Regions from separate parts of the Streptomyces sp. NPDC058579 genome, predicted to be linked through region 2. Evidence: riboswitches for the same ligand, from Rfam matches in the RefSeq annotation. Region 2 holds a riboswitch; each other region holds the start of a gene.

Region 1 (3,264 bases), on a different contig from region 2:
AGGTACTCCCTGGCCCAGTGGATGTCGTCGCGGCGGACCTCCAGGGTCCCCCTCGGCGGCAGCGGCGGCCAGGCCTGGTCCGGGTCGGCCGGCACCTCCATGCCGAGGACCTGGGCGGCGCGCAGCGCGACCCGGGTGTGCCCCTCCGGCGAGAGGTGCAGCCGGTCGCCGTCCCAGGCCCGCCTGTCCTGAACGGACTTGAGCGACCACAGGTCGAGGACCGGGCAGTCGTAGCGGTCCGCGATGGACCGGACGTGGGCGGTGTACGTCGCGATCTTGCCGCGCAGGTGCCGCAGCACGGGTACGTCGCGGGTGTCGAAGCCGGTCGTCACCATCACCGTGCCGACGGCCGACGTCAGGTCGGCGACGGCGCGCTCGAAGCGCTCGGCGACGTCGTCCGGGTCGGTGCCGGGCCGGATGATGTCGTTGCCGCCCGCGCAGAAACTCACCAGGTCGGGGGCGAGTTCCCTGGCCCTCGGAACCTGCTCCGCGACGATCTGGTCGAGGAGCCGGCCTCGGACGGCCAGATTGGCGTAACGGAACGCGTCGTGCTCCGGCAATTGGTCGGCGAGAAGTACCGCGAAACGGTCCGCCCAGCCGACGTACTGCCCGTCCGGCCCGGGATCTCCCACGCCCTCGGTGAAGCTGTCCCCGATCGCCGCGTACGACCCGAATGCCTTCATGTCTCTTGATCTCGAATCGTCTGCCACGGGAGTTCATCTTTCCCTTACACATGTGACCTACGCGACCGTAAGGAGGGGTTGACGCCGGGTGAGATACGCCACCGGTCAAGATTCCACAAAGCCGGAATACGCCGCAGGGGCCCGGCACACCGAAGTGCCGGGCCCCTGTGGGGTGCTGCGGATGACGCGGGTGACGCGGAGGCGTCAGATGCCGACGCCGTGCTGGCGCAGGTACGCCAGCGGGTCGATGTCCGAGCCGTAGCTCGGGCCGGTGCGGATCTCGAAGTGCAGGTGCGGGCCGCTGGAGTTGCCGGTCGAGCCGGAGAGGCCAATCTGCTGGCCGCCCGTGACGGTCTGGCCGGCCGAGACGGAGAGCGAGGAGAGGTGGGCGTACTGGGAGTACGTGCCGTCGGCGTGCTGGATGACGACCTCGTTGCCGTACGAGCCGCTCCAGCCGGCCGAGTGGACGGTGCCCGCGCCGACGGCCTTCACCGAGGTGCCGGAGGAGGCGATGAAGTCGACACCGGTGTGGTAGCCGGAGGACCACATCGAGCCGGAGGCACGGTACGGGGTGGAGATGCCACCGCCGACCGGAGCGACCCAGCCGGAGGAGGAGGCCTGCGCGGGGGCGGAGTCCTGGGTGGAGGTGGCCGCGGTGCGCTCGGAGGAGCGGGAGGCGCGCGACTCGCTCGTGTCGGAGGACGAGGACTTCTTCTCGGCCTTCGGGGCGGCCTTGGGCGCGGCCTTCGGGGCAGCCTTGGGGGCCGCGGCCTTCGGGGCGGCCGTCGACTTGGCGCCGAGGGTGAGCTTCATGCCGGGCAGGATCAGCGACGGGTTCTCGCCGACGACCTGGCGGTTGTCGGCGTAGAGCTTCTGCCAGCCACCGTTGAGGTCGTGCTCGGCGGCGATCTTCGACAGGTAGTCGCCGCGGACGACGGAGTACGTCTTCGGCTTCGCCGCGGGGGCGGCGGCCGGAGCGGCCGGGGCCTTCGCGGGAGTGACGGCGACGGCGGTGACGGCCTTCTCGGGCGTCACGGTCGGAGCGGCCTTCTCGGCGGCGTGGGCTCCGGTCGCGCCGAGCAGCGGGAGGGCGACGACTGCGCCACCGGTGCCGGCGGCGACGAATCCGCGCGTGATCGGGTTGACCTTGGGACGGCGATGCTTACCCTTCGCGGGCATGGCGAATTCCTCTCCGTCGCCTGCGAGGTGAGCTGTCGGGTTCGGACTGGAGATGTCCGGCCGCGTTCTCACGCGGCTTAACCCCAAGCCGTCCGGTCAGACCGGTGCGGCGTACTTACCTGGGTCCCCCGCTCCTGCCGTACGTGGATGGGTGCGGATTCGATTCCGGGCGGTGGCAGGATTCGGCGGTCCGACCGGATTGAGCGTGACGCTAGACGAGCGGGGTCGAGCCGAACAAGCCGCCCGATTCCACGCGCATTCAGCGGCGTGATATTCGTACCGAATTCCGGTCACCCTCCGTGGATGACGGAGGATCGATTTCCTTTTCCGGCCAGGGAATTGGTCCGGACGATCAGGCACGGTCCGTCACCTTTGAGACGCTGCTCACGCCCCGAATCCCATCTCCCCTGCAACCAGGGCGCGTTATACCGAAGGGTTTAATTCGGACAGAACGCCCATTCCCTTACCCAGGGGTGCGCACAGCCCTCGACACCCGGGATGATTGCCCCAGGAATCGATCAGGAACCGATCGCGATCCGTCTACCTTCAGGAGCACTCGTGACGCAGCAGCTGCCCCAGGTCCCGTCGACCGAACCCGAGCTCACCGGGGTACGCAACTTCCGCGATGTGGGCGGACTGCCGACCGTGGACGGTGGTGCGGTGCGCTTCGGACGCCTCTTCCGCAGCGGCCACCTGGCCCACGCCACCGAGGAGGACGCGGCGTTCCTCTCCACCCTCGGGCTGCACACGATCTTCGACTTCCGCAATCAGGCCGACGTCAAGATCGAGGGCCCGGACGTCGACCTGCCCGGTGTACGGAATGTGAACATACCGCTCAACGACCCGGCCGACGGCAAGGAGTTCTGGAAGCTCGTCCGCTCCGGCGAGCTGGAGCAGCTCCGCGAGATCCTCGGGGACGGCAAGGCGGCGACCCGAATGTCCGATTCGTACCGGCAGATGATCGTCGAGCGGACGGCGGAGCACAGCCGCATCCTGCACGCGCTCGCCGAGGACAGCGTCCCGGCGCTCATGCACTGCGCGGCCGGCAAGGACCGGGCCGGCCTCTCGATCGCCATCTCGCTGCTCGCGGTGGGCGTCGAGCGCGAGGCGATCGAGGCCGACTACGTGAAGTCGAACGACCCGCACCGCCGCTACAAGGTGCGCCGCGCCTCCTCCGCCTCGGACGCGATGGCGCCCGAGGTGATGGAGCTGATCAGCCCGCTGTTCGACGCGCGGGTGGAGTACCTGCGGGCCGCGTTCGAGACGATGGAGCAGACCTGGGGGACGGCCGAGAACTACCTCACCGACGGCCTGAAGCTCAGCCCGGAGACCCGTGCGCGGCTGCGCGAGCGGCTCGTCGTCGAGGCGTGACCGCACCTGCCGCGTGTCACTGGTTCTGCGC
Region 2 (3,264 bases):
GTGGGGCAGGGCCAGGGGCAGGGGCGGGAACGAGGGCCGGACCGGGGGCACGGGCGGGCGAAACGACAGGCGAACGGGCGGGCGAAGGGGCCGACACGACCGCCGCTGAACGGGCGGGCCCAGGGACTGGGGAACGGCTCGCGCAACGGCCTCTCCCCGCGCGCCCCGCGCCGGCGGGCCGAGCGGGCCCGGCGCTTCATCCGGGCCCTGCCGCCGCTGGTGATCCTCGGCGGGATCGTCTTCGACCTGGCCACCCCCGCCGCGTACACGGCCTCCCCGATGTTCTCCGCCGCCCCGCTCATCGCCGCCCCCTTCTTCTCCATGCTGACGACGCTGCTCACCGGCATCGCCGCCGTCCTCGCCGGCATCGGGCTGCACCTCTACAACGGCACCGCCAACGACATCCCCGCCCTCACCGAGACGCTGACCGTCGTCACCGTCTCCGCCCTCGCCCTGCTGATCAACCGGGTCGTGCGGCGCAGCGGCGAGCGGCTCGCCTCGGCGCGGGTGATCGCGGAGACCGCGCAGAAGGCCGTGCTGCCGACGCCCGCCGAGCGGATCGGCGGGCTCCAGGTCGCCGCCCGCTACGAGGCCGCGCAGGCGGACGCGTTCATCGGCGGGGACCTCTTTGCCGTTCAGGACACGCCGTTCGGGGTCCGCCTCGTGGTCGGGGACGTGCGCGGCAAGGGGCTCGACGCGGTCGAGGCGGTCGCCGTCGTGATCGGCGCCTTCCGCGAGGCGGCCGAGCAGGAGGCCTCCCTCGAGGGGGTCGCCCAGCGCCTTGAACGGGCGCTGGCTCGCGAGGGGACCCGCCGCTCCGGACTCGACGCCTTCGAGGGGTTCACCACGGCCGTCCTTGCTGAGATCCCGCGCGGGAACGGGCGGGTACGGGTCGTGAACCGGGGCCACCCCGAGCCGCTGCTGCTGTACGCGGACGGGGGCCTGACCCACCTGGAGCCGACCGAGCCCGCGCTGCCGCTCGGCATGGGCGAGCTGGCCGTCTGGCCGGACCGGGCCGACGAGGCCCCGTACCCGCCCGGCGCCACGCTGCTCCTCTACACCGACGGGCTCTCCGAGGCGCGCGATGCCTCGGGGGCCTTCTACGAACCGGCCGAGCGGCTCGCCGGGAGGATCTTCCCCGGGCCGGAGGAGCTGCTCGACGCGCTCGTCGACGACGTCCGCCGGTACACGGGCGGGGGCTCCACCGACGACATGGCGCTGCTCGCCGTGAGCCGGCCGGGAGCGGGGCAGCCGGAGCGGCGCCGGACGATGCCCGTGGTGCCGTGACGTACGCCCTGACGCACCCCTGACGTACGCCGTGACCTTGCGTAGTGGAGGCGTACCGCTCCGATAACAATTGACGAACCATCAGATTCGGGGTGGCGGCAAGACTCCGTACTGAAGCGGGCTCAAATCGGGCTGTACCAGCTCAATCTTGGGAATGATCAACAGGAACAGCTTGGAATCCGGCCCTCGTGTCTATTAACGTTCGATAACGCAGCGCGGTCGTCCCAGCCGTCGTAAGAGACGGCACCGCGCGCGTGCGCCGAATCCTGAAAGGGAACCGGGGAACCACTACTTGGGGTGAATCGGGCACCTTCGCACTCGTGCGGAACCGCCCGTAGGAGACCTTCCTGCTCCGAACCCGTCAGCTAACCCGGTAGGCGAGAAGGAAGGAAAGGAGCACGCCTCCGTGGCGTCCAACAGCCCTGCCCCCGACGGTCTTTCTGACGGGTTCAACGCGTTCGGTGCCCGTGGTGCCGCCGGGACGGACGACAACGCGACGACGTTGGGGGAGTGGAACCCGACCGAGGACTCCCTGCGCCAGCAGGCCCGTTCGGGTGGCCGCCACCGCGTCGTGAAGCAGCGCTCCGGCTTCGCCCGTTCCTCCACCGTCCTCGGCGTCGGCGTCATCGCGGCCGTCGGCGCGGGCGGCATGGCGACCGCCAAGGAGAAGCCCCCGGTCTCGATATCGCTGCCCGACCTGAACCTGCCGGACGCCTCCGAGCTGCCCGGTGTCGGCGAGCTCATCTCCGACGGCGGCGACGGCGCGGGCGGTTCGGACTCCGGTACGACCAACCCCCAGCCGCTCACGGCCACCCTCGCCCTGCCGGCCGACGGCGTCGAGAAGGCCGGAAGCGGCCAGTCCGCCTCCGCCTCGACCGCCGACGCCGGTGAGGCGCTGCGCGCCCGCATCCTGCAGCAGGCCGAGCAGCAGCAGGCCTCCGCCGACGCCGCCGAGAAGGCCGCGGCGGAGAAGGCCGCCGCCGAGAAGGCCGCCGTCGAGGCCGCGGCCAAGGCGGACAAGGCCGAGAAGGAAGCGGCCGCGGCGAAGAAGAAGGCCGAGGAGGAAGCGGCGGCGAAGGCCGAGGCGGAGCGCCTGGCGAAGCTCGCCGCGAGCTACTCGCTGCCCACGTCCTCGTACACGATCACCTCCACGTACGGCCAGTCCGGCTCCATGTGGTCCTCCGGCCAGCACACGGGCCTCGACTTCGCGGCGCCCACCGGCACGCCGGTCAAGGCCGTGCACGGCGGCACCATCAAGTCGGCCGGCTGGTCGGGCTCGTACGGCTACCGGATCGTCCTGGAGCTCGAGGACGGTACGGAGGTCTGGTACGCGCACCTGTCCTCGATGACGGCGAGCGTCGGCCAGACCGTGGGCACCGGCGACACGATCGGGCGCGTGGGCGCGACCGGCAACGTGACCGGCCCGCACCTCCACCTGGAGGTCCACACCCCGGGCGGCGCGGGCATCGACCCGGCGGCCTGGCTCGGAAGCAAGGGCCTCTCGGTCTAGGGACGTCCAAGGACCCCTCCCGAGGCCTTACGACTCCGGCAGTCCTGGCGGCACCCCCCCCACGTCAGGGCTGCCGGAATACCCGTACCGGGGGCGGTCGTTGTACCGTCCCATGACCTCACTGCGCCCTCTGGGCACTTCCGACCTGAACGTCTTCCCCCTCGCGCTCGGCGGCAACGTCTTCGGCTGGTCCTCCAGCGAGGAACAGTCCTTCGCGGTCCTGGACGCCTACACCGCCGCGGGCGGCAACTTCGTCGACACCGCCGACATGTACTCCGCGTGGGCCGAGGGCAACCAGGGCGGAGAGTCCGAGACGGTCATCGGCAAGTGGCTGGCCTCCCGCGGCAATCGCTCCGAGGTCGTCATCGCCACGAAGGTCGGCGCGCACCCCCGGTACAAGGGCCTCGCCGCGACCACGATCAAGGGCGCGGTCGAGGAGTCGCTGCGCCGGCTCGGGACCGACCACA
Region 3 (3,264 bases), on a different contig from region 2:
TCGCTTCGGACTCCGAAGGCGCCGAGGCCGCGCTCGACCGTCTGGCGAAGCTGGTTGCCGAGGGTCTCGAGGAGCTCCCCGAGACCGTCTGACGGATCTCCGGCCGGACGGACGTCCGGGCCGAATTCGCGGGAAGCCGCACACGCCGAAATGACGGCGGGTGCGGCTTCTTTCTTTTCCTGATTCCGGGCCGCTCCGCGTCGCGATTCCAGCATTCCGGGCAGCACGAAGAAAGCCCCCGAGAATTCCCGCTCTTTGTATACGGCCCGCTCGTTAATTCCGGCCGCTCGCGGTGTTGACGACATGTTGCGAAGTCCTCACACGCCCGCGCGGCGGACGGTCGGGGCGCTTCAGCCGGTGCAGCAGCAGAGAGCGCTCGGCGTGCAGCGCGGTCAGGGCGCGGGCCCGTTCGGCGTCGCCGCGCGCCACCGCGTCCACGATCGCCCCGTGCTCCGCCCACGCCTCGACCGGCTGGGCGGGGGCCTCGACCGCGTACATCCAGGCGATCTTGTGCCGCAGCTGGGTGAGCAGGGCGGTGAGCGCCGGGCTGCCCGAGGCCTGCGCCAGGGTCTCGTGGAACCAGCCGCCGAGCGAGCGCAGATCGTCCCCCTGTCCGCGCCTGGCCCGCTCCTGCCCCAGTCTGACCAGGCCGCGCAGCACCTTGAGGTGCGCGTCGGTACGGCGCTGCGCGGCCCGGGCGGCGCCGAGCGGTTCAAGCAGCGAGCGCATGTCCAGGAGGTCGGCCGCCTCCTGCTCGGTGGGCTCGGCCACCTGCGCGCCCGCGTGCCGGCGGGTGATCACGAAGCCCTCGGACTCCAGGGTGCGCAGCGCCTCGCGGACCGGGACGCGGGAGACTCCGTATCGGCGGGCCAGCTGCTCCTCGGTCAGCCGGCCGCCGCGCTCGAAGACGCCGGTGACGATGTCGTCCCGGATCGCCGTGCACACCGAGTGCGCGGGAATGCGCATGATCGACCTCCGCCTTAATACGCGCGAAACCGGTTGTCCGGTGACTCTATTGCAGCGGGGCGGCATTTCCGACGGGTCCTCGTTAACCATGGATATCTTTTGGTCAGCGATGGGTCAGCGAAAAGCCCCGGCTCAGTACGAGCCGGGGCTTTTCTGACGTGCGCGGCCGGTCGGTCAGACGTTCACGCCGCGGGCGCGGAGGTACGCGACCGGGTTGATGTCGGAGCCGTACTCGGCGGTGGTGCGGGCCTCGAAGTGGAGGTGCGGGCCGGTCGAGTTGCCGGTCGACCCCGAGATCCCTATCTGCCGGCCCGGAGTGACGGACTGGCCGACGGAGACACTGATGGCCGAGAGGTGCCCGTACTGGGTGTACGTGCCGTCGTTCATCCGGATGACGATGTTGTTGCCGTACGCGCCGCCCCAGCCGGCCTCGACGACGGTGCCGGAGCCGACGGAGACGACCTTGGTGCCGTAGGCGGCGTGGAAGTCGACGCCGGAGTGGCTGCCGGAGGACCAGAGGGAGCCGCCGGCCTGGTAGCCGGTGGAGACGTACGAGCCGGCCACGGGGGACTGGAAGGAGTTCAGGCGCTTGCGCTCGGCCTCGCGGGCGGCGCGCTCCTTGGCGGCGCGGACCTCCTTGGCGCGGGCCTCCGCCTTGCGCTTGGCCTCCGCCTTGGCGCGGGCCTCGGCGACGCGCTTCGCCTCGGCCTCGGCGGCCTCGCGCTCCTGCGCGGCGGCCTGGGCGTCGATCTTGTCGGCGAGGGCGTTGTCGGCGACGACGACCTGGGTCAGGCCGGTGTCCTCCAGGGAGGGGGCGTCCGTGTCGACGGCGAGCGCCGGGGAGGCGAGGGTGCCGATGACGCCGGCGGTGGCGAGGGTCGCGACGCCGGCGACGCCCGCGCTGCGGCGCGCCAGACGGCTCGGACCACGATGCTTCCCGGTGGCACGGGTGAACGCCATGTAGTGGCTGATCCTTTCCTTCCTTCTCGCCTACCGGGTTAGCTGACGGGTTCGGAGCAGGAAGGTCTCCTACGGGCCCCTCCGCACGGATGCGAAGGCGTCCGATTCACCCCAGGGACTTCGTGTGGGTCCCCGGCTCCCCAGGCTCGCGCCTGACGGGGACTCGGCGATGACTGTCCGATGCCGCGGGTGCGGCGGGTGCAACTGGCGAACAGCCGGACCGACGCTATGCGGATCGTCTTTCAATCACCAAACAGACACGCCTGTTTGTAAGACATGCCACAGGGCATACAACCACGCTATACATCAATACGGACAAAGCGGAGGACCCTGACGTAACGTGACGTCAGGGTCCTCCGGACACTCCGCCGCAGCAGCGGCGCGGCTCAATCAGCCGGTGACGACGGTGACTTCGCCGATGCCGAGGGCCCGCACCGGCTCCTCGATCTCGGCCGCGTCACCCACGAGCACGGTGACGAGCCGGTCCACCGGGAAGGCGTTGACGACGGCCGCCGTCGCCTCGACCGTGCCGGTCTCGACCAGGCGCGCGTACAACTGCGCCTGGAAGTCGTCCGGGAGGTGCTGCTCGACCTGGTCGGCGAGCGTCGCCGCGACGGAGGCGGCGGTCTCGTACTTGAGCGGCGCCACGCCCACCAGGTTCTGCACGGCCACGTCGCGCTCGGCGTCCGTCAGACCCTCGGCCGCGAGGGTGCGCAGCACCTTCCACAGGTCGTCAAGTGCCGGGCCGGTGTTGGGGGTGTCCACGGAGCCGCTGATGGCGAGCATCGAGGCACCGTTGCCCGCGCCGTCGGAGCGCAGGACCTGACCGAAGGCCCGGACACCGTAGGTGTAGCCCTTCTCCTCGCGCAGGACGCGGTCCAGGCGGGAGGTGAGCGTGCCGCCGAGGCAGTACGTGCCGAGGACCTGGGCGGGCCAGACGCGGTCGTGCCGGTCGGCGCCCACGCGGCCGATCAGCAACTGGGTCTGGACGGCGCCCGGCCGGTCGACGATGACCACACGGCCGGCGTCGTCGGCCGTGATCGGAGGCATGGGCCGGGACTCCGCGCTGTTCCCCGTCCAGGCGCCCAGCGACTCGGCGAGGACCTTGTCCAGGTCCACGTCGGTCAGGTCGCCGACGACCACGGCGGTCGCCGTGGACGGCCGGAGGTGGGTCTGGAAGAAGGCGCGGACGGCGGCGGCGTCGATGGCCGCCACCGTCTCCTCGGTGCCCTGGCGCGGCCGGGACATGCGGGACTCGGCCGGGAAGAGCTCCTTGGAGAGCTGCTTGGCCGCCCGGCGGGCCGGGTTGGCCGTCTCGTGCGGAATCTCGTCGAGACG

Evidence for each region. Region 2 has a riboswitch for cyclic di-AMP ahead of ACFWRO_RS03035 (M23 family metallopeptidase). Riboswitches for the same ligand answer to the same signal wherever they lie in the genome.
Region 1: it holds a riboswitch for cyclic di-AMP, as region 2 does, so the genes downstream of both, ACFWRO_RS04765 (peptidoglycan DD-metalloendopeptidase family protein) here and ACFWRO_RS03035 (M23 family metallopeptidase) in region 2, are expected to answer to the same signal.
Region 3: it holds a riboswitch for cyclic di-AMP, as region 2 does, so the genes downstream of both, ACFWRO_RS08305 (M23 family metallopeptidase) here and ACFWRO_RS03035 (M23 family metallopeptidase) in region 2, are expected to answer to the same signal.

The regions. Positions count from the first base shown of each region.
Region 1 is NZ_JBHXPI010000002.1:416,167-419,430, reverse strand. Features, by position in the region: gene ACFWRO_RS04770 (SGNH/GDSL hydrolase family protein) at 1-710, opposite strand, end outside; gene ACFWRO_RS04765 (peptidoglycan DD-metalloendopeptidase family protein) at 888-1,862, opposite strand; cyclic di-AMP (ydaO/yuaA leader) riboswitch at 1,867-2,026, opposite strand; gene ACFWRO_RS04760 (tyrosine-protein phosphatase) at 2,421-3,233, shown strand; gene ACFWRO_RS04755 (DUF6126 family protein) at 3,250-3,264, opposite strand, start outside.
Region 2 is NZ_JBHXPI010000001.1:635,966-639,229, forward strand. Features, by position in the region: gene ACFWRO_RS03030 (PP2C family protein-serine/threonine phosphatase) at 127-1,287, shown strand; cyclic di-AMP (ydaO/yuaA leader) riboswitch at 1,535-1,682, shown strand; gene ACFWRO_RS03035 (M23 family metallopeptidase) at 1,694-2,797, shown strand; gene ACFWRO_RS03040 (aldo/keto reductase) at 2,910-3,264, shown strand, end outside.
Region 3 is NZ_JBHXPI010000004.1:291,826-295,089, forward strand. Features, by position in the region: gene ACFWRO_RS08295 (HPr family phosphocarrier protein) at 1-92, shown strand, start outside; gene ACFWRO_RS08300 (GntR family transcriptional regulator) at 274-966, opposite strand; gene ACFWRO_RS08305 (M23 family metallopeptidase) at 1,141-1,926, opposite strand; cyclic di-AMP (ydaO/yuaA leader) riboswitch at 1,939-2,105, opposite strand; gene ACFWRO_RS08310 (M16 family metallopeptidase) at 2,317-3,264, opposite strand, start outside.